4 regions of the Streptomyces sp. UC4497 genome follow, and region 1 is predicted to be linked to each of the others. Evidence: riboswitches for the same ligand, from Rfam matches in the RefSeq annotation. Region 1 holds a riboswitch; each other region holds the start of a gene.
What was found. A riboswitch is a leader RNA that binds a small molecule or an ion and turns the genes downstream of it on or off. The one in region 1 is predicted to bind cobalamin.

Region 1 (5,493 bases):
AAGGAGACATCAGCGCGGTACGGCCTTCCCCTGAGGCCGGGGCGACGACCCGAGTCATGCTCGCCGGCGTGCCGGGAGTCGACGCCGACTACACGCTCGCGGTGTTCGTGAACCCGTACAACGGGGAGGTGCGCGGCGCCCTCGAACAGTACGGCTCGACGGGCGCGCTGCCGCTGCGCACCTGGATCGACGAGCTCCACCGCGACCTCCACCTCGGCCAAGTGGGCCGTCTCTACAGCGAGTTCGCGGCGAGCTGGATGTGGGTGATCGCGGGCGGTGGCCTCGTCCTCTGGTTCTCCCGGCGCCGTTCCCGTCGCGCGATCCGCGGCGCGACCGGCCGCAGGCGCACCCTGTCGCTGCACGGATCGGTGGGTGTCTGGGCGGCGCTCGGCCTCTTCTTCCTGTCCGCGACGGGCCTGACCTGGTCGACGTACGCAGGGGCGAACATCACCGACCTGCGTGCCGCGCTCGGCCAGACGACCCCGACCGTCTCCGCGACCGTGACTCCAGGCGGTGAACACGCCGGCCATGACATGGCCGGTATGGAGGGCATGGAAGGCATGGACATGGGCGGGGCCGGCGCCGAGAAGGGCGGTGGTGACGTCGGTCTGAACGCGGTGCTGAAGGCGGCCCGCGCCGAAGGCCTCTCGAACCCCGTGGAGATCGTCCCGCCCGCCGACTCCTCCTCGGCGTACGTGGTCCAGCAGATCCAGCGGAGCTGGCCGGAGAAGCAGGATGCCGTCGCCGTCGACCCGACGAGCGGCGAGGTCACGGACGAGGTGCGGTTCGCGGACTACCCGGTGCTCGCCAAGCTGTCCCGCTGGGGCATCGACCTGCACACCGGCAACCTGTTCGGCCTCGTCAACCAGATCGCCCTCGCCGCCCTCGCCCTGGCGGTGGTGCTCCTCATCGTGTGGGGGTACCGCATGTGGTGGCAGCGCGGGCGCGGCTCCGCCTTCGGGCGGCCCGTCCCGCGCGGAGCCTGGCAGCACGTGCCGCCGTACGTCGTGGTGCCGTTGATGGTGGTGATCGCGCTGCTCGGCTACTTCGTGCCGCTGCTCGGCATCCCGCTCGCCGCGTTCATGCTCTGCGACATCGCGCTCGGCGAGATCGCGTACCGGCGGGGAAAGCGCACGTACGCGCCGACCGCCTGATGTAGGCCGGTGCGCGCCTTGCCCCTGATGCCGACGCAGGCACCAGGGGCAAGGCCTGCAGGGTCGCGCGTCAGGGCGCGGTCCTCCCGAGCTCCTCACGGACCGTGCGTGCGGCGGCCACGAGGTGTTCCAGGGAGGCGCGGGTCTCCGGCCAGCCGCGGGTCTTCAGCCCGCAGTCCGGGTTGACCCACAGCCGCTCGGCGGGGATGGCCTCAAGTCCCGTACGCAGCAGGGCGGCTGCCTCGTCGACGCTCGGAACGCGCGGCGAGTGGATGTCGTACACGCCCGGACCGGCTTCGCGCGGGTAGCCGTGAGCGGCGAGCTCATGGGCGACCTGCATGTGGGAGCGGGCGGCCTCCAGGCTGATGACGTCGGCGTCGAGGTCGTCGATGGCCTGCACGATGTCACCGAACTCGGCGTAGCACATGTGGGTGTGGATCTGCGTGTCCGGCCGCACGCCGCTGGTGGTGAGGCGGAACGCCTCGGTGGCCCAGGCGAGGTAGGCCGCGTGGTCGGTGGCGCGCAGCGGCAGTGTCTCGCGCAGTGCGGGCTCGTCGACCTGAATGACCGAAGTCCCGTTCGTCTCCAGGTCGTTGACCTCGTCGCGCAGGGCGAGGGCCACCTGCCGGGCGGTGTCACCAAGGGGCTGGTCGTCGCGGACGAAGGACCAGGCGAGCATGGTGACAGGACCCGTGAGCATGCCCTTGACGGGGCGGTCGGAGAGCGATTGGGCGTACGTCGTCCAGCGCACGGTCATCGGCTCGGGGCGGGAGATGTCACCCGCGAGGACTGGCGGACGGACGTAGCGGGTGCCGTACGACTGGACCCAACCGTGCTGGGTCGCCAGGTAGCCGTTCAGCTGCTCGGCGAAGTACTGGACCATGTCGTTGCGCTCGGGTTCGCCGTGCACGAGCACGTCGATGCCCGCCTTCTCCTGGAACGAGACGACCTCACGGATCTCGTTCCTGATGCGGTCCTCGTACCCTGTGGTGTCGATGCGCCCGGCCCGCAAGTCGGCGCGGGCGGCGCGGAGTTCGCCGGTCTGCGGGAACGAGCCGATGGTCGTGGTCGGCAGCAGCGGCAGGTTCAGGAGGGCCCGCTGGGCGGCGGTCCGCTCGGCGTACGGCTGCGAGCGGCGCGCGTCGTTCTCGGTGACGGCGGCGGCGCGGCTCCGCACCGCCGGATCGCGCGTGATGGGCGAGGTGGCGCGGGAATTCAACGCGGCGCGATTGGCAGCGAGTTCGGCCGCGACCACGCCGGTTCCCCGGGTCAGGCCCTTGGCGAGGGTGGCGACCTCGGTGGTCTTCTGGCGGGCGAAGGCGAGCCAGCGCCGGATCTGCGGCTCGATGTCGCGCTCCACGGACGCGTCCAGCGGGACGTGCAACAGCGAGCAGGATGCGGCCACGTCGACGCGCTCGGCGAGCCCGAGCAGGGTGCCGAGTGTGGCGAGGGACCGCTCCAGGTCGTTGACCCAGACGTTGCGGCCGTCCACCACGCCGGCGACGAGACGCTTGCCGGGCAGGCCGCCGACGGCGGCGAGTTCGTCGAGGTTGGCGGCGGCGGAGCCGGTGAAGTCGAGGGCGAGACCGTCGACGGGCGCCTTGGCGAGCACCGGCAGGGCCTCGCCGAGCCGGTCGAAGTACGAGGCGACCAGGAGCTTCGGACGGTCGACGAGGGCGCCGAGGTCACGGTAGGCGCGGGCAGCGGCGTTCAGCTCGGCCGGGGTGCGGTCCTGCACCAGCGCGGGCTCGTCGAGCTGCACCCAGGCGGCACCCGAGGCGCGCAGGTCGGTGAGGACCTCCGCGTAGACGGGCAGCAGCCGGTCCAGCAGGGTGAGCGGATCGAAGTCGTCGGCGACGCCCGGAGCGGGCTTCGACAGCAGGAGATAGGTGACCGGTCCGACCAGCACCGGGCGACCGTCCAGGCCGAGAGCGAGGGCTTCCCGAAGCTCTGCGACCTGCTTGCCGGAATCGGCGGTGAACATCGTTTCCGGCCCCAACTCCGGGACGAAATAGTGGTAGTTGGTGTTGAACCACTTGGTCATCTCCAGCGGAGCGACGTCCTGGGTGCCGCGGGCCATGGCGAAGTACCCGTCCAGGGCGTCCGCCGCGACGGCGGCCCGGTGGCGCTCGGGCACCGCCCCGACCATCACGGTCGTGTCCAGGACGTGGTCGTAGTACGAGAAGTCGCCGGTCGGCACCTCGTCGATGCCGGACGCGGCCAGGTCCTGCCAGGCGGCGCGGCGCAGTTCGGCGGCGGTGGAGCGGAGGGTGTCGGCGTCGACGCGGCCCTTCCAGTAGCCCTCGATCGCCTTCTTCAGTTCCCGGTTCGGGCCCTGGCGGGGGTAGCCGTACACGGTGGCCCGTGCGGCTGCGGCCCTTGTGGTCGCGGTCCTGGTGGTCACGGAATTCTCCTTCGAGAGACGTATCCCTGGGATCCCGGAGGACTTCTGCGGCACGAAGGAGTGACACCACCGTGGCGGCGACCGCGCGCTGCGAGGCACGGCCTTCCGCCGGTATGTGTACGCCGACCCGCCCTCGAGGTCACCGAGATCTCCGCGCACGATTCGTCCGTGCACGGGCAGTCGGCAGGTCTTCGGACTCGCGGGCACGCCCACCCGAAAGGGCGGACACCTAGTGACCGTCGCTTCCCAGACCCCTCTTCCGGAGCCCAGTGCGTATGACGGCGGTCGTTCCCACTCACCGCTGCGGGGCAGTCCCGGATTCCCACCGGGTTCCCTCTTACGACGCCCCGCCTGGCGGGCGGGGCGAACCAGCTGCGTCGTTCACCCTACGGCTCCGCGCCCGGAAGACGCCACAACGTCCGGCCCGTCGGCCGCTCCGCGCTGGATGGCATCATGGCCCGGAACACGGGCGTCGGCGGCCCGAGGAAACCGGTGCGGAACTCCTCGGCGAGAGGGAGGAAGCGGTATGCCCGAACGGCTCGCGCAGACCGAAGTGGCGCCGGAAGAGGTCGCCGAGGCGTTGCGGGACGTGTCGCGAATCGGCGGATTCTTCGCTCTCGACACGGCCCTGACGCGGTCGTCCGACGCCGAGGCCGACGCGGACCCCGACGCACGGCTCGCGCGCGCCGGGTTGGCCGAACGAGCCAAGGCGGTGAACGACCACTACCGCACACACGAACCCCGCATCGGCGTCTCCATCGCCCACCTGGGTCTTGCGGCCCGCCTGTGGTCACCGGTCCTCGCCTGCGCACTCGTCCACGGGATCGTGCCGACGATGAGCACGGTGGAGTGGTCCGGCGAGGGCTCGGCTCTCCGGCTGCCCCGGCCCGAGGGCCGACGCGCAGCGGAACTCCCGTCACTCGCCGACGCGGTCCACGCGGAGGTGGACGGCGTCCTGGAGGCGGTGGAGAGCGGCCTCACCACCAAGGTGGCGCCCCGCCTGCTGGCCGGCAATTCCGCGTCCGCGCTCGCCGGCTCGGCGGCCCAACTGCTGAGGTCCCGGCCCGAGTTGCGTAAGGATCTCACGCGCCTGACACGCGAACTGCTGGAGACGGGCCGACTGCGGGGCACGGGCCGGATCACCGGAGCCGATCTGTCGTTCCGTCGACGCAGTTGCTGCCTCTTCTACCGCGCTCCCGGCGGCGGCAAGTGCGGGGACTGCTGTTTGGTGCGGTGATGCCCGGTCGTCTCGTCCAGGCCCAGCGGATGCGGCCGTTGGGCAGGCCGCGTCGGTGCCCGCGATCAGCCGCGCGCCGGCCTCGGCCATCCGACGTACTGCTACAGCGCGGACATCCTCGTGGTGGCGGGCGACCCGCTCGCAGGCCTCGGGGCGCTGCGGTCCGTGGAGACGGTGATCGCGGCGGGCAGGCGCTATGACGTGGGCGGCAACGCGTAACAAAAATGCGGGAGTTGCTCGGCGCGTCACCGCGATGGCCAAGCGGACGTCGACGACGACCAGCACCGCGTACGCGGTGATTCAAACGCCGCGGATCACCGATCCCCGCCGAAGTGGTCGCGGAGCGCCTCGTGGCAGTCGTCCTCGCCGGAGCCCCGGACGCGCGAGAACGTCACCACCCCGTCCTTCTTGCCGTCCCGCTCGTTCTTGGCCAACTGCTTCTCGATGCCCGCGATCAGCTCGGCGCACCGGGCGCTCACGGGCTTCTCGGGTTGCGGGTCGGGCTCCGAGGAGGCGTTGAGGCCGAAGGTGACGGCGAGGCCGGCCGCACACAGCACCGCCCACGTGGCACCCCACGCGCGGCGGCTCGTCGGTATGAGTCTTGGCACTCCGGCATCCTACGAGCGCTTCGGCGGGCCTTCACCGAGACGAGCCATCGTGGTCGGCGCGCTCCGTGCGGCTGCGGTGTCCATTACAGT
Region 2 (5,493 bases), on a different contig from region 1:
TCGCGGTGTCGGAGGCGGAGGCTCACCTGCGCCGCCTGCAGAAGTCGGGCCGGGTGGAACAGGTCGCGGGCAGCGATCCGGTGACGTACCAAGCAAGCCCGCACTAGGTCCTGTCGTCGAACTCCCGCCCCAGGGAGGATCTTTGCCGTGCCCTGATGGAAGGCCCGCCCCCGCAGGCGTATGTTCTGGCCACAAGAGCTCGCACGAGCTGGAACGACAAGGGGGCGCCCGCCGATGACGCCGGACGAGGCTGTGGTCGGCCAAACGGGGAAGCTGGTTCTCGGCACACGTGGGGCCGCCGGTCCGGGTGAGGTGTTGGTGCAGGTCAGGGGCGGAACCGAGACCTTTCTCGCGTACTCGGACGAGCCCCTGGAGCGGGGCGCCACCGTGCTCGTGATCGAGTCCCGCGGCTGCCGGCAGGTCGTGGTCATGGCCTGGTCCGACCCTCTTCTCCCCGGCGGCGAGGGCGACGCCCGCTAAGGAGACGTACAGGCATGTTCGGATATCGCGTTCCCGCGCCCGACGAGGCGATGCTGATCTCGGGCGGCAGGCGGGGACTTGGGGGAGCGCCGTTCCGCGTCGTCACCGGACACGGGAAGTTCGTGCTCCCCGTGTTCCGCAAGACCCGCTTCCTGTCGCTCGCGATGAGCGAGGCGGAAGTCGTCGAGAAGTGTGTGACCAAGCAGGGCATCGCCCTGACCGTGCGCGCCGTGATCGCCTTCAAGGTCGGCAACGACCACGAGTCGATCGTCAACGCCGGTCAGCGCTTCCTCTCCGACCAGGACCAGATGTCGGTCCTCACCGGGCGCATCTTCGCCGGTCATCTGCGCTCGATCATCGGCTCGATGACGGTCGAGGAGATCGTGACCGAGCGGCAGAAGCTCGCCACGGAGGTCCTCGACACGTCGAAGGCCGAGATGGCGAAGATCGGCCTGCACGTCGACTCGCTGCAGATCCAGTCCATCGACGACGGCCAGACCGGGTACATCGAGGCGATGTCGCGCCCGCACAAGGCCGCGATCCAGCGGCAGGCGCAGATCGCGCAGGCGCAGGCCACGCAGGCGTCCGCCGAGGCGGAGCAGGCGGCGGCCCGCAAGCAGGCCGAGTACGCGCGGCAGACCGCGATCGTGCAGGCCGAGTACAGCGCCGAGGTGGACCGCGCCAAGGCGCAGGCCGAGCAGGCGGGTCCGCTCGCGCTCGCCCACGCCCAGCAGGAGGTCCTCGCGGCCCAGACCGAACTGGCCATGAGGCAGGCCGAGTTGCGGGAGAAGCAGCTGGTGTCGGAGGTCGTCAAGCCGGCGCAGGCCGACGCGGAGCGCATCCGCGTCCTGGCTCTCGCCGAGGCGGAGCGGATGAAGATCCAGGCGGAGGCGGCGGCGTCGTACGACCGGGTCGCCCTCGACCGCATGCTCATCGACCAGCTGCCGCAGATCGTGAAGGAGGCCTCGGCGGGTCTCGCCGGGGCGAACGTCAACGTTCTGAACGGGGCGGATGGTCTGGGCGAGATCGCGGCGGGCCTGGTCGGCCAGGGCCTCACCATCCTGGACTCGGTCCGCAAGAACCTCTCCGGCGAGGGGTCGGGGGGCTTCGGCTCGGCGGTCGAGCCCTACGTAGGCGCTCCGCGCGGCAGCGACGACGGCCCGGTGGACATTTCCAGCCCCGCCGGCGCTTGAGGCGCGGGGTCCGGGGCGGAGCCCCGAGGCCGTCACGCCGGTGCGGCATTTTCAGCCCCGCCGGCGTTTGAGGCGCGGGGTCCGGGGCGGAGCCCCGCGCGGGTGGCCGGGGCGGAGCCCGGGGGCCGGAGCCACCCCGCCGGGTACAGTAAAGACGTCGTCAGTACGTACGTACGAGGGGAAGCCGGTGCAAATCCGGCGCTGACCCGCAGCCGTGACAGCCGGAATGCCTCATACGTACGCGCTCGGCTCAGGACCGTCGAGGAATACGGAGCCGGAGCCGCCCGGTACCCCCGTGTGCCGCGCCGCCCCGCTCCCCGCAGGGAGAGGCACCCGCCCCACCATGAACATTCGCCGCAGCGCCGCGCTCGTCGCCGCGACCGTCGCGATCGGCGCCATGGGCGCGCAGGCCGCGAGCGCGGACAGCGCCTCCCCCTCGCCGAAGACGGTCGTCCCGTCGGGCCTCTACGGCAAGGGCGACCCCACGTACGACGGAGTCTGGCGGCAGTCGCTGGCGCTCGTCGCGCAGGACACCGTGGGCGTGAAGCCCGCGGCGAAGGCCGTCGACTGGCTGGCCGGGCAGCAGTGCGAGAACGGCGGCTTCGCCGCCTTCCGCGCCGAGCCCACCAAGCCCTGCGACGCCAAGACCAAGATCGACAGCAACGCCACCGCGGCCGCCGTCCAGGCCCTCGCCGCGGTCGGCGGCCGTGACGGCGAGGTCGCCAAGGGCGTCGACCGGCTGAAGAAGACCCAGAACGCCGACGGCGGCTGGGGCTACAGCCAGGGCATGGACAGCGACGCGAACTCCACGTCCGTCGCCATCGGCGCCCTCGTCGCGGCCGGTGAGAAGCCGTCCGAGGTGAAGTCGGGCAAGGGGAAGACCGGCACCGACGCCCTCGCCTCGCTCGCCCTCCCCTGCTCCAAGGGCAAGGACGGCGGCGCCCTCGCCTACCAGCCGGACAAGAAGGGCGAGCTCGCCGCGAACGCCGACGCCACCGCCGCCGGTGTGCTCGGCGCCCTCGGCACCGGCTTCGCGCCCGGCAAGGGCACGGCTCCGGACGCGTACACCTGCGAGGACGGCAAGAACGCGAAGGACATCGCGCACAACGGCGCCGTCTACCTGCAGAACCAGCTCGACACCCACCTCTACCTGAAGTCCCAGCTGGCCGGCGCCACCGATCAGCCCGACTACGGCAACACCGCCGACGCGGTCACCGCCGTCGCCGCGGCGGAGGGCGTCAAGGCCACGAAGGACTCGTACACCTGGCTGGAGAAGAACGCGAAGGGCTGGGCCGCGCAGACCGGACCCGCCGCCTACGCCGAGCTGATCTTCGCGGCGCACGCCACCGGCAACGACCCGCGCGACTTCGGCGGGACGGACCTGGTGAGCGCGCTCAACAAGACCGGCCCGGAGCCCGCCTCCACGAAGTCGTCCGCGTCGGACTCGGACGAGAAGAAGGACGACGGTGGCAGCGGTGCCAACTGGTGGATCATCGGCGTGATGTTCATCGCGGCCGTGGGCGCCGGTTTCCTGCTCAGCGGCCGCAAGAAGCAGCAGCCGTGACCGCGCGCAGGTCGGCCGGGCTCGGCGGGCTCGTCGTAGGACTGCTCGTCGCGCTCCTCGCCATGACCGTCGCCCCGGCGCAGGCTGCCGGGTACCGGTACTGGTCGTTCTGGGAGCAGGACGGCTCCAAGAACACCAAGAACACCTGGACGTACGCGACGGCGGGCCCCTCGCAGACCAAGCCGGACGACGGCGACGTGCAGGGCTTCCGGTTCGCGGTGAGCGCGGACTCGAAGGACGCGAAGCAGCCGCGCGGCGCCGCCGACTTCGACACGATCTGTTCCGGCACATCCGCCGGGGACGGCAAGAAGCGGATCGCGCTCGTCATCGACTCCGGCACGGCGGCCGACGCCCCGGGCGGCGAGACCCCGCCGAAGCCGCGCACCGCGTGCGCGCGGGTGGCCGAGAACGCGACGAGCGCCGACGCCCTCGCCGCCGTCGCGAAGCCGCTGCGCTACGACAGCAGCGCGATGCTGTGCGCGATCTCCGGCTACCCGAAGTCGGGCTGCGGCGAGCAGGTGTCCAAGGAGACGCCCGACAAGACGCCCTCGACGCCGTCCGCGAAGGACTCCGCCTCGCAGTCCGACGACGACGGCGGCCCCTCGGTCGGCCTCATCGCGGGCATCGCCGTGGTCGTCGTGCTCGGCATCGCGGCCGGCGTGCAGGCCCGACGCCGCCGCCGCTGACGCATGGCCGCCTCCCAGCTCCGCGCCCCCAGGGCCCACCGCTCCAACTCCCTGCACCCGGGCGCCTGGTGGATCTGGGCGCTCGGCCTCGGCACGGCCGCGTCCCGCACCACGAACCCGCTGCTGCTCGCGATGCTGATCGGCGTCGCCGGGTACGTGGTGGCGGCGCGCCGCACGGAGGCGCCGTGGGCGCGTTCGTACGGGGCGTTCGTGAAGCTGGCGCTGGCCGTGCTCGGCATCCGCCTGGTCTTCGCGACGCTGCTCGGCTCGGCGATCCCGGGCACTCACCTGCTGTTCACGCTGCCAGAGATGCCGCTGCCGGAGTGGGCGCAGGGGGTACGGATCGGCGGCCCGGTGACGCTCGAAGGCCTCGTCTTCGCGCTCTACGACGGCCTGAAGCTGGCCACGCTCCTCATCTGCGTGGGCGCCGCCAACGCGCTCGCGTCCCCTTCCCGACTGCTCAAGTCGCTGCCGGGCGCGCTGTACGAGGCCGGGGTCGCGGTCGTCGTGGCGATGACGTTCGCCCCGAACCTGGTCGCGGACGTCCGCAGGCTGCGGGCGGCGCGACGCCTGCGCGGCCGTCCGGACCGCGGTCTGCGCGGGCTGATCCAGGTCGGACTCCCGGTCCTGGAGGGCGCGTTGGAGCGCTCGGTCGCACTGGCCGCCGCCATGGACGCGCGCGGCTACGGCCGCACCGCCGAGGTGCCGCCCACCGTCCGCCGCGCCACGGCCGCGCTCACGCTGGGCGGCCTCATCGGGGTGTGCGCGGGAACGTACGGGCTGCTCGCGGCGTCCGGCGCCGGGTACGGGCTCCCGGTGCTGCTGGCCGGGGTCGCCGCCGCGCTCGGCGGGCTGTGGCTGGGCGGCCGCCGCACGGTGCGGACCCGCTACCGGCCCGATGTGTGGGGCGTACGCGCCTGGCTGGTCGCGGCGTCCGGGGCGGTGGCCGCGGCGGTCATGATCTGGACCGGCACCCGGGACCCGGCGTCCCTCCAGCCGCCGGTGGTCCCGCTCGCGGCGCCGGAGCTGCCGCTGTGGCCGGCGGCGGGCATCCTGCTCGGCCTGCTCCCGGCCTTCCTCGCACCCGCTCCCGACAGGCCGACTCCCGACAAGCCGATTCCCGACAGGCCGATTTCCGACAAGCAGACGGAGGCGTCGTCATGATCCGCTTCGAGAACGTCTCCGTGACCTACGACGGCGCCTCGCGCCCCACCGTCGACGGCATCCAACTCCACGTCCCCGAGGGCGAGTTGATGCTCCTCGCAGGACCGTCCGGGGTGGGCAAGTCCACGCTCCTCGGAGCGGTGAGCGGACTGGTCCCGCACTTCACGGGCGGCACGCTCGCGGGCCGGGTCACCGTCGCGGGCCGCGACACCCGTACGCACAAGCCGCGCGAACTCGCCGACGTCGTCGGCACGGTGGGCCAGGACCCGCTCGCGCACTTCGTGACGGACACGGTCGAGGACGAACTCGCGTACGGCATGGAGTCGTTGGGCCTGACCCCGCCGATCATGCGCCGCCGCGTGGAGGAGACCCTCGACCTCCTCGGCCTCGCGGACCTGCGCGACCG
Region 3 (5,493 bases), on a different contig from region 1:
GCCACGACCAGCCTGCACCGCGGGCTGCCGTCCGGCCGCTCGCCGAGTTCGGACAGCGCATGGAGCGCCACATCGAACCCGGCGCGGTCCAGCTCCCGCCGTACGTCGCCGAGCCGGAACGGCCGGTAGTACATGACGAACGGGGGCCGCCACACCGCGTTGCGCACCCGCATCGCGCCGTCGAAGCCGAGCATCGCCCAGTAGCCCAGCGAGCCGGGCCCCATCGGCGCGGGCAGCGGGAACGCGAACTGGCCGCCGGGGCGCAGCACTTGGCACACCTCGGAGAACAGCCGTGGCCACTCGCGCGGCAGGAAGTGCCCGAACGCCCCGAAGCTCACCACCAGGTCGAAGACCTCGCCGAAGGGCAGCGCGAGCGCGTCCGCGCGGACGCAGTCGGCCGTCGGCTCACCGCGCCGCGCGACGTCCAGCATGCCGCCGCTGAAGTCCACGCCCACGGCCCGCCCGACGCCCGCTTCGCGCAGCACGCGCAGGCCCGCCCCGGTGCCGCAGCACAGGTCGAGCCCGGTGTCGTACGGGCCGAGCCCGGCGAGCGCGCGGCCCACGGCGTCGAGCACGACATCCGGGGTACGGAACGGCGTCTGGTCGAATTTCGGCGCCAGCAGGTCGTACCCCCGCTCGACCGAGGACAGCGCCTGAACGGTCAGCTCGCGGAGGGTGGGGCCCTGATCGGTGAACATGGCCGCTCAGCATAGGGCGCGCCGGCCCCGAAGTCGGGGCTTGTCGCGCGGCGGGGTCCGGGTGGTACTGTCAAGGCGGTACATGTGCTCGCCCGTTTCGAGGCGCCGGTACCGAATCTCTTTTTTCAGCGCTTTTGGTGCGACGGCTTTCCCGTCGCCACACAGTGCACGTCATCCCTGGTCAGCGGCTTCTGGCGGGCTCTTCACCCGTCGCCGCGGCACCAGGTTCTCCCCGGCCGCGGGGCGCGCTCGGCCGCCCCTGCCTCTCGCCGGATCCCACCCCTTCCCTGCCCTTGAACGCCTGCCGCCGTACGCCCATCGCGTCCGCGGCTCGGCCCGCGAAAGGACCTGTGATCACCATGACCACGGCCACCACCATGAGCACCACCACCGCCACACCCCAAGAACCCGTCCGCGCCGCCGGCGTCCTCGACATCGGCGGGAACGGGCCCGGTTTCCTGCGGGCGGCCGACCTGATCCCCACACCGCACGACGTCCAGGTACCCGCCCACCTCATCCGCCAACTCGGCCTGCGCAAGGGCGACTTCGTCGAGGGGACGTGCGGCAGGCCGCGCAGCCTCGCGCACGTCGAGACCATCGGTGGCGCCCCGGCGGACGCCACCCGCGGACGCCCGCGCTTCGCCGACCTCACGCCGCTCCACCCCAGCGAACGCTTCCACCTCGAACACCCGGCCGCGGGGCTCGCCGGACGGGTCGTCGACCTGTTCACGCCCGTCGGCAAGGGGCAACGCGGCCTCCTCGTCGCCCCGCCGAAGACCGGTAAGACGGTCCTGCTTCAGCAGCTCGCCGCCGCGTTCGCCGCCAACCATCCCGAGGCCCACCTCATGGTGGTGCTCGTCGACGAGCGCCCCGAAGAGGTCACCGACATGCGCCGCTCCGTGCGCGGCGAGGTGTACGCCTCGACGTTCGACCAGCCGGCGAAGGCGCACATCGCGCTCGCCGAACTCGCGGTGGAGCGCGCCAAGCGCCTCACCGAGCAGGGCCGCGACGTGGTGATCCTCCTCGACTCCCTCACCCGCCTGTGCCGGGCGTACAACAACGCGGCCGCCACCAGCGGCCGCACCCTGTCCGGCGGCGTGGACGCGGCCGCCCTGCACGGCCCGAAGCGCTTCTTCGGCGCGGCCCGCGACGCCGAGGAGGCGGGTTCGCTGACCATCCTCGCCACCGCCCTCGTCGACACCGGCTCCCGCGCCGACGACTACTACTTCGAGGAGCTCAAGAGCACCGGCAACATGGAGCTGCGCCTCGACCGCCTCCTCGCGCAGCGCCGCGTCCACCCGGCCGTCGAGCTCACCCCCTCCGGCACCCGCCGCGAGGAACTCCTGCTCCCCGCCGCCGAGTTGGGCGTCGTCCGCGGGCTGCGGCGCGCCCTGCAGAGCCGGGACCCGGCCGCTTCCTACGAGGCCCTGCTCGACAAGCTGCGCCAGACCCCGGACAACGCCACGTTCCTGCGCCAGGCGCAGTCCACCGTGCCCGCGGCCTGACCCCGCCCCGGATACGTAATACTCGACCCATGAACGCGAGCATTACGCGCCGCGGAGGGGGTCCCCCGATCACCGTCCGGCGGGCCACCGCCCAGGACGCCCGGCGCCTCACCCGTCTCGTGCGCAACTCCGGCGCCTACCGGGACCCTTACGCCTCCATGGTCGCGGGCTACCGCGTGGGCCCGGACTACGTAGAGGCGCACCATGTCTACGTAGCGGTGGATCCGGCCGACGAGCGGGTGCTCGGCTTCTACGCGCTGCTCGCCGAGCCGCCGGAGCTGGACCTGATGTTCGTCGCGGACGAGGCGCAGGGCCGGGGCATCGGGCGGCTGCTGGTGGACCATATGCGGGAGCAGGCGCTGGCCGCGGGCCTCGACCACGTCCGCGTCGTCGCGCACCCGCCCGCCGAGGGCTTCTACCGCTCCATGGGCGCGCACCGCACCGGCACCGTGCCCGCGCGCCCGCCGGCCGTCGCCTGGGACCGGCCCGAACTCGAATTCCCCATTCCCCCGGCCGCCTGAGGGGTTCCGCCCTTGCCCGGCACGGCGCACACTCGTGGGCGTCGGAATGCGGCAAGGAGGCCACATTGGGCAGCAGCCAGGCACACGCCGAGGCGTTCGACGTGACCGTGGAGATCCCACAGGGCTCACGGAACAAATACGAGATGGACCACGATCTCGGGCGGATCCGGCTCGACCGGATGCTGTTCACGTCGACCCAGTACCCCGCGGACTACGGCTACATCGAGGGCACGCTCGGCGGCGACGGCGACCCGCTGGACGCGCTCGTCCTGACCGGCGACGCGACGTTCCCCGGCTGCGTCGTCGAGTGCCGGGCGATCGGCATGTTCGTCATGAGCGACGAGAAGGGCCCGGACGAGAAGGTGCTGTGCGTTCCCGCGCACGATCCACGGCACGACGCGATCCGGGACATCGAGGACATCCCCGAGTTCGACCGCCTGGAGATCACCCACTTCTTCGAGGTCTACAAGGATCTGGAGCCGGGAAAATCGGTCGACGGCTCCCACTGGGAGGGCCGGGAGAAGGCGTACAAGGAGATCCACCGGGCCCGCGAACGTGCTTCGGGGTAGGTAGTAGGGTGGTCGGCGCCGTGGTGCTCGGGAAGACCGGTGACGGCCCTTCAGGGGCCCATTCCGGAGCGGCCCTCGCCACTGTGATCGGGTTTCGGACAGCGACGTCCGGAGCGCGCCGTTCCACCCTGTACGCCACTGGCGGCCGTCGGCCGCTGGGAAGGCCGGAGCGGCGGGCACGCCCGTAAGCCAGGAGACCGGCCGCGGCATCTCACGAAGTGATCCACGAGGTGCTGGAGCGTGATCGACGCATGACCCTGCCCGGGAACTCCCCGACCCCTGCCCTGAACTCCCCTCCCCCTGCCTTCCGTTGGCGCCGCGAGGACACGCTGCGCACGGCCGGCCTGATCGCGGTGATTGCCGCGCTGCACGTCGTCGCGTTCGGCGTGCTGTTCCTGCTCGTCGTCCCCGAGCACTACGAAGTCGACAACAAGGCCTTCGGAATCGGCCTCGGCATCACCGCGTACACGCTCGGCATGCGGCACGCCTTCGACGCCGACCACATCGCGGCCATCGACAACACCACCCGCAAGCTGATGGCGGACGGAAAGCGGCCCGTCTCGGTCGGCTTCTGGTTCGCGCTCGGCCACTCCAGCGTGGTGGTCGCGATGGCGGCGCTCGTCGCGGGCGGCGCGGCCCTCGCGGGCACCCTGATGAACGACGACTCGCGCACCCACCAGGTGCTCGGCGTCGTCGGCACCACCGTCTCCGGTTCGTTCCTGTATCTCATCGCCGCACTCAACCTCGTTGCCCTGATGGGCATTTTGAAGGTATTCAAGGCGATGCGCGCGGGCTCCTACGACGAGCGGAAGCTCGAGGAGCACCTGGATTCCCGCGGGTTCATGAACCGGATCCTCGGCCGCTTCACCAAGTCCATCACCCGCCCCGGCCAGATGTTCCCGCTGGGCTTCCTCTTCGGCCTCGGCTTCGACACCGCGACCGAGGTGACGCTGATGGTGATGGCGGGCAGCGGCGCCGCCGCGGGCCTGCCGTGGTACGCGATCCTGTGCCTGCCGCTGCTGTTCGCCGCGGGCATGAGCCTGTTCGACACACTCGACGGCACGTTCATGAACTTCGCCTACCAGTGGGCGTTCTCCAATCCGGTGCGCAAGGTGTTCTACAACCTCACCATCACCGGTCTGTCGATCGCCGTCGCGTTCTTCATCGGCACGATCGAACTCGTCGGCGTCCTGCACGACAAGCTCGACCTGAGCGACGCGGTGACCGGTTGGATCGCGGGTCTCGACCTCGACAACGTCGGGTACGTGATCGTGGGCCTGTTCGTGGTCGTGTGGGCGGCGGCGATCGCCTACTGGCGCCTGGCGCGGGTCGAGCAGCGGTGGTCGGCGCGGGTGGCCGACGGCGCGTAATTCGGTTGCCGGGGCGCGCGGCCCCTGCTGCACTGAACGCAGCGGGCAACCCCGCGCGCCCCTACCGTGAGGACCGATTCATGCGCTCTGCAGACATGTTCCTTCAGAAGGCCACTGCCCTCTCCCCCAAGGACATGACTGTCAGTGCACACATTGAATCTGGGTATTCTCGCGCACGTCGACGCCGGTAAGACCAGCCTGACCGAGCGGCTCCTGCACACCGCCGGGGTGATCGACGAACTCGGCCGGGTCGACGACGGGAGCACCCGTACCGACTCCCTCGACCTGGAGCGCCGGCGCGGCATCACCATCAAGTCCGCCGTGGCGTCGTTCCCGCTCGGCGACACCCACGTCAATCTCGTGGACACACCGGGCCACCCGGACTTCATCGCCGAGGTCGAGCGGGTGCTCGGGGTCCTCGACGGGGCCGTGCTCGTCGTCTCCGCCGTGGAGGGTGTGCAGGCGCAGACCCGCGTCCTGATGCGGACGCTGCGCCGGCTGCGCATCCCCACGCTGGTGTTCGTGAACAAGGTCGACCGCGGCGGCGCCCGCGAGGCCGCGCTCCTCGACGACCTGCGGCACAAACTCACCCCTGCCGTGGTCCCGATGAACACGGTGCCGCACGGCCTCGGCGGCCGGGACGCGCTCTGCGCCCCCTACGCCGCCCAGGACGCGGAGCACCGCGCCCGCCTGGTCGACGTGCTCTCCGCCCACGACGACGCGCTGCTGGAGGCGTACGTCAAGGACGAGGGGACGGTCACGTACGGCCGGCTGCGCGACGCGCTCGCCGAGCAGACGGCGCGCACCGAGGCGCATCCCGTGTACTTCGG
Region 4 (5,493 bases), 140 kb from region 1:
TCCGCGATGCACCTGGACACCGTCTTCACGTTCGCCGACCGCGACATCGTCACGCTCTATCCGAAGATCATGGACGCGGTGCACACGTTCTCGCTGCGCCCCAGCGACAAGGCGCCGGGCCTGGAGATCACCGACGAGGGCTCTGCCGCGTTCACCGACGTCGTCGCGAAGGCCCTCGGCATCGGCGACCTCCAGGTGATCGAGACGGGCGGCGACGTCTACGCGTCCGAGCGCCAGCAGTGGGACAGCGGCAACAACGCGGTCGCCCTCGAACCCGGCGTGGTCTTCACCTACGACCGCAACACCCAGACGAACACGCTGCTGCGCAAGGCGGGCGTCGAGGTCATCACCATCGTCGGCGCCGAGCTCGGCCGGGGTCGCGGCGGCGGCCACTGCATGACCTGCCCCATCAGCAGGGACCCGCTCGACTACTGAGACGGCCCCGGGACCGGTACCGTCGACGCCATGGAGAAGGGCACGCTCCATACGCTGCTCCGCATGGTGGCCCTCGTCGTGGCCGCTGTCGCCACGCTGACCGTGTGCGTCACGGCCACCGTCCGCGGCACGCTGCTCGACCCCGGCTTCCACGCGGCGGTCCTCGACGAGCAGCACGCCTACGACCGGCTCTACAACGAGGTTCTGGTGGACCCGGAGGCCTCCCCGGTCACCCGCGACCTGCTGGCACGGCTCGCGGTGCCGGAGGCCCAGATCACCTCCAACATCAAGCTGGTCCTGCCGCCCGACACGCTGCGCGACCTGACCCGGCAGCAGATCGACGCGGTGGTCGGCTACCTGAACGGCGACCGGGACGACCTGCGCCTCGTCGTCGACCTGCGCCCGGTCCTCGCCAATCTCGACGGCCTCGCGCACACCTATTTCGGCGATCTCGTCGCGGGCGTCCAGAACCGCTCCGAGCCCGACTTCGACCGGTTCCGGGCGACACTCGCCGACGAGGTGCGCGAACTCGCCGCCGGGCGGGCGCCCGAAGGCCTGCCGCAGCTGCCGTTGACGCAGGACCAGGCGAGCCGCGTCGCCGACACGCTGCTCGCCCTCGTACCGGCCGGGGAGCGCGCGGGCCTGCGACCGGAGGTCGAGACGGCGCTCGCGGACGGGGACGTCGGCACCGCGCTCGCCGCCGTCGCCCCGGCCACCGTCACGGACCGCGTCCAGGGCGCCGCGGCCCAGCTCCGGACGCTCGTCGACGGCGGCACCTGGGACCTGACCGACACCCTCGAGGCGTCCGGCAACGATCTCTCGGGCCTGCACGAGGCGCGACCGTACACGGCGGTCGGCCTCGGGGTGCTCGAAGTCGTCGCGACGGTGCTGCTGTTGCTGTCCCTCACGGCGCTGTGGCTGCTCGGTCCGCGGCAGCCGGGGCGCCGCCTGATCCTGCTCGGGATCCCGCTCGTGGCGGGCGGGGTGCTCGCCGCGCTGGCCGCCTGGGTGACGCGTCTGGTCACCGACGGGCAGCTCGTGGCGCCTCCCGACTCGTGGCCGCCGAGCCTCACCCGTCTCGTCGACGACGTGCAGCGCGCCGCCGTCGGCCATCTCACCGGCACCGCGCTGTGGGCCGCGCTCGTCCCCGTGCTCGCGGGGGCGCTTCTCGCGGGTGTCGGTCTGCTCATGAGGACCGGCCTCGCCGGCCGGGTCCCGCGGGTGGCGCGGGAGCGGCTCGGGTCGCCGCGGCGGGCGGTCGGCCTGGGGTTCGGGGCGACGTGCCTGGCGGTCGCGGGGATGGTGCTGATGCCGCTGGCCGCCTCCCCCGCGGCGGCCCGCGAGTGCGAGGGCAGCACCGAGCTGTGCGACCGGCCCTACGACGAGGTCGCTTATCTGACCTCGCACAACGCGATGTCGACGACGGCCGACAACTTCATCGGGCCGCTGCAGGACCCGCCCATCAGCACACAGCTGGACCATGGGGTGCGCGCGATGCAGCTGGACACCTACCGCTGGGAGACCCCCGAGGAGATCACCGAACGCCTGGACGACTCCGACTTCACGGCCGAGCAGCAGGCGCTGGTGCGGTCCGCGGTCAACCGGATCAATCCGCCGCGCAAGGGGCTGTGGCTGTGCCACGCGGTGTGCAGGGCCGGGGCGATCTCCCTGGTGCCGACGCTGCGCGAGATCGGCGACTGGATGAAGGACCACCCGAACGAAGTGGTCACCCTGATCGTCCAGGACGCGATCTCCGCCGAGGACACCCGAAAGGCCTTCCGCCAGGCCGGGTTGGACAAGCTGGTCCGCCGTCCCGACGCCGATCCGGCGAAGCCCTGGCCGACGCTCGGCGAGATGATCGACAGCGGCCGGCGCCTGGTCGTCTTCGCCGAGAAGGCGGACGGCCCGGCCCCCTGGTACCGCAACTTCTACCGCTACGGCATGGAGACGCCGTTCTCCTTCCGTTCCCCGGACCAGATGAGCTGCGTCCCCCACCGCGGCGGCGACGACAAACGGCTGTTCCTCCTCAACCACTTCATCACCAACAACGGCGGCAGCCGCATCGACGCCGGCGAGGTCAACGCCCGCCGCTACGTCCTCGACCGGGCACACCGCTGCGAACGCGAGCGCGGCAGGCCGGTGAACTTCGTCGCCGTGGACTACGCGACGATCGGGGACGCGCAGGGCGCGGTGGACGCGCTCAACGAGGGCCGCTGACCGGTTCCGACACTGCCGCCGGGACCACGATCGCCTGCGCGTGATAGTTTCGCCGAGCCAGTCGTACCTTTGTGTGTTTTTCTACGCACACGGGTCAGGGAATCCGGTGCGAACCCGGAACTGACGCGCAGCGGTGAGGGTGACGGGCGGAGCCACTGCCACTGGGTCGGCACATCGACCCGGGAAGGCGCTTCGCGCGGACGACCCCGAGTCCGAAGACCTGCTGGCGGCCTCCAGTGCCGCGTGGCATGGGGGCGGACCGTAGGCCGGCTCCGCGTATGAGCCCTGGACGCGAAGGAACTTCCGTGCTGTTCGCACGTCAACTCCGCCGATGCGCCCCGCTGTTGGCGGGCGCCCTGCTGCTCACCGGGTGCGGCACGACCGCCGCCACCGAGGACGGTGCCGACAAGGGCGGCGGTGTCACGCTCGACAACTGCGGCGAGAAGGTGCGGGTCGAGCACGCCCCGCGTCGCGCCGTCGCCCTCGACCAGGGCTCCGCCGAGATCATGCTCTCGCTCGGCCTCGAGGACCGGATGGTCGGCACCGGTACCTGGACCGACCCGGTCCCCAAGGATTTGGCGAAGGCCAACGCGAAGGTGCCGCGCCTGGCCGACCGCTACCCGTCGTTCGAGAAGGTCCTCGGCACCGAACCGGACTTCGCCGCGGCCTCGTTCACGTACACCCTCGGCAAGGGCGGTGTGGCGCCGCGCGCGGAGTTCGAGAAGCTCGGCGTGCCCACGTACCTCTCCCCCAGCGACTGCGTCGGCAAGGACAACGGCGGCGACGGGGACGGGGAGCGGACCAAGCGCCTGGGGCTCGACGTCGTGTACGGCGAGATCCGCGATCTCGCGCGCGTCTTCGACGTCGAGGAGCGCGGCGAGAAGCTGATCGACAAGCTCAAGTCCCGGGTCCGCAAGGCCACTTCCGGGGTCGACGCGCACGGCGTGGACGTCCTCTACTGGTTCGCCAACTCCGACTCGCCCTACATGGCGGGCTGTTGCGGCGCCCCCGGCGTCGTCACCAAGGAGCTCGGGGCGCGCAATGTCTTCGACGACACGCGCGCGGAGTGGCCGCAGGTCAACTGGGAGACGGTCGCCGATCGCGATCCGGACGTGCTGGTGATCGGCGATCTGACGCGCCGCTCGCAGTCGGCGGAGTCCGCGGCGCAGAAGATCAAGTTCCTGGAGTCCAACCCGGTCACCAAGCACATGACCGCCGTGAAGAAGAAGCGGTACGTGCGCCTGAGCGGACAGGCCATGAACCCGACCATCCGCACGGTCGACGGCGTGGAACAGGTCGCCGCGGGGCTGCGCGAGTTCGGCCTCGCCAAGTGACGGCTCGCACGGTTCCGGCGCCCGCGGTGACGGCGGCGCCCGCGAAGGCCTCTTCCCGGATCTCGCTGCGCGCCACGCTCGCCTGGGCGGCCGCCATCGCCGCGCTGTGCGCCTCCGTGGCCTTCGCCATCACGATCGGTCCCGCGCAGATCCGGGTCGGCGACGTGTGGGCCGCGGTGGGCGACCGGATGGGCCTCGCGACCTCGGACCTCTCGCCGATCCGGGACGGCATCGTATGGAATCTGCGGCTGCCGCGGACGCTGCTCGCGGCGGTGTGCGGGGCGGGGCTCGCGGTGTGCGGCACGGTGCTACAGGCGCTGCTGCGCAATCCGCTGGCCGATCCGTTCGTGCTCGGTGTCTCGTCGGGCGCGTCGACCGGGGCCGTGCTCGTCGTCGTGCTCGGGCTTGGCGGGGGCGCCATCTCGGTCTCCGGTGGCGCGTTCGTCGGCGCCGTCTGTTCGTTCGCGCTGGTGCTGGTGCTCAGTCACACGCTGGGCGGCAGCACGGACCGGGTGGTGCTGTGCGGCGTCGCGGCGATGCAGCTGTTCTCGGCGCTGACCTCGTTCGTCGTCCTGACCTCTGCGGACGCGGAGACGACGCGCGGCGTGCTGTTCTGGCTACTCGGCTCACTCAGCGGGGTCGGCTGGACCGAGGTGTGGCTGTGCCTGGCCGTGCTCGCCGTCACGCTCGTGGTGTGCCTGGCGTACGGGCGCACCCTCGACGCGTTCGCCTTCGGCGCGGAGGCGGCGGCCACCCTCGGGGTGCGGGTGGCCCGTACCCGGATCGTGCTGCTGTGCGTGACGGCGCTGCTCACGGCGGCCCTGGTCAGCGCGGCCGGCGCGATCGGCTTCGTCGGCCTGGTGCTGCCGCACGCGGCGCGCGCCCTGGTCGGTCCGGGGCACACCCGGCTGCTGCCGGTGACGGCGCTCGCGGGAGCCGTGTTCCTGGTGTGGGTGGACACGGTGGCGCGGACGGTGCTCGAACCGCAGGAGGTTCCGGTGGGTGTGGTGACATCGCTGATCGGTGTGCCGGCGTTCGTGCTGGTGCTGTACCGCGGGCGGGGTGTGCGGTGACGGCGGGGCTGCGCGCGGAGCGTGTGTCGTGGTCGCCGGGTGGCGCGCTGGTGCTCGACGGGGTGTCCGTGGCACCCGAGCCCGGCACCGTCACCGGAATCCTCGGCCCCAACGGCTCGGGCAAGTCGACCCTGCTGCGCCTGCTGTCCGGAGTGCTCGCCCCGGACAGCGGCGTCGTCACGCTCGACGGTGACCCGCTCGCCTCGGTGGGCCGCAGGCAGGCCGCGCGGCGCATCGCCATGGTGCAGCAACAGTCCGACGCCCAGGTCGAGTTGACCGTCGCCGACGTCGTACGCCTGGGCCGGGTCCCGCACCGCCGCGCCTGGCAGCCCGCGTCGGCGGCGGACGAGGCGGCCGTGCGCTCCGCCCTGGAGCGCAGCGGACTCGGCGACCGGGCGCACCGCCTGTGGCACACGCTGTCCGGCGGCGAGCGC

Region 2: it holds a riboswitch for cobalamin, as region 1 does, so the genes downstream of both, ACYSUO_RS36260 (prenyltransferase/squalene oxidase repeat-containing protein) here and metE (5-methyltetrahydropteroyltriglutamate--homocysteine S-methyltransferase) in region 1, are expected to answer to the same signal.
Region 3: it holds a riboswitch for cobalamin, as region 1 does, so the genes downstream of both, nicT (Nickel transporter NicT) here and metE (5-methyltetrahydropteroyltriglutamate--homocysteine S-methyltransferase) in region 1, are expected to answer to the same signal.
Region 4: it holds a riboswitch for cobalamin, as region 1 does, so the genes downstream of both, ACYSUO_RS00365 (ABC transporter substrate-binding protein) here and metE (5-methyltetrahydropteroyltriglutamate--homocysteine S-methyltransferase) in region 1, are expected to answer to the same signal.

What each region holds. Positions count from the first base shown of each region.
Region 1 covers NZ_JBTYHB010000001.1:248,649-254,141, reverse strand. Annotated here, with positions in the region: gene ACYSUO_RS01070 (PepSY-associated TM helix domain-containing protein) at 1-1,154, shown strand, start outside; gene metE (5-methyltetrahydropteroyltriglutamate--homocysteine S-methyltransferase) at 1,225-3,558, opposite strand; cobalamin riboswitch at 3,724-3,947, opposite strand; gene ACYSUO_RS01060 ((2Fe-2S)-binding protein) at 4,085-4,795, shown strand; gene ACYSUO_RS01055 (hypothetical protein) at 5,110-5,403, opposite strand.
Region 2 covers NZ_JBTYHB010000042.1:9,726-15,218, reverse strand. Annotated here, with positions in the region: gene ACYSUO_RS36275 (MBL fold metallo-hydrolase) at 1-107, shown strand, start outside; gene ACYSUO_RS36270 (hypothetical protein) at 235-480, shown strand; gene ACYSUO_RS36265 (flotillin family protein) at 495-1,673, shown strand; adenosylcobalamin-variant (AdoCbl-variant) riboswitch at 1,838-1,913, shown strand; gene ACYSUO_RS36260 (prenyltransferase/squalene oxidase repeat-containing protein) at 2,017-3,237, shown strand; gene ACYSUO_RS36255 (SCO2322 family protein) at 3,300-3,923, shown strand; gene ACYSUO_RS36250 (energy-coupling factor transporter transmembrane component T) at 3,927-5,087, shown strand; gene ACYSUO_RS36245 (ABC transporter ATP-binding protein) at 5,084-5,493, shown strand, end outside.
Region 3 covers NZ_JBTYHB010000010.1:74,117-79,609, reverse strand. Annotated here, with positions in the region: gene ACYSUO_RS16250 (class I SAM-dependent methyltransferase) at 1-698, opposite strand, end outside; gene rho (transcription termination factor Rho) at 1,058-2,203, shown strand; gene ACYSUO_RS16240 (GNAT family N-acetyltransferase) at 2,233-2,724, shown strand; gene ACYSUO_RS16235 (inorganic diphosphatase) at 2,790-3,293, shown strand; cobalamin riboswitch at 3,298-3,513, shown strand; gene nicT (Nickel transporter NicT) at 3,545-4,663, shown strand; gene ACYSUO_RS16225 (GTP-binding protein) at 4,808-5,493, shown strand, end outside.
Region 4 covers NZ_JBTYHB010000001.1:103,775-109,267, forward strand. Annotated here, with positions in the region: gene ACYSUO_RS00355 (arginine deiminase) at 1-435, shown strand, start outside; gene ACYSUO_RS00360 (PI-PLC domain-containing protein) at 466-2,652, shown strand; cobalamin riboswitch at 2,705-2,894, shown strand; gene ACYSUO_RS00365 (ABC transporter substrate-binding protein) at 2,931-3,986, shown strand; gene ACYSUO_RS00370 (FecCD family ABC transporter permease) at 4,046-5,059, shown strand; gene ACYSUO_RS00375 (ABC transporter ATP-binding protein) at 5,056-5,493, shown strand, end outside.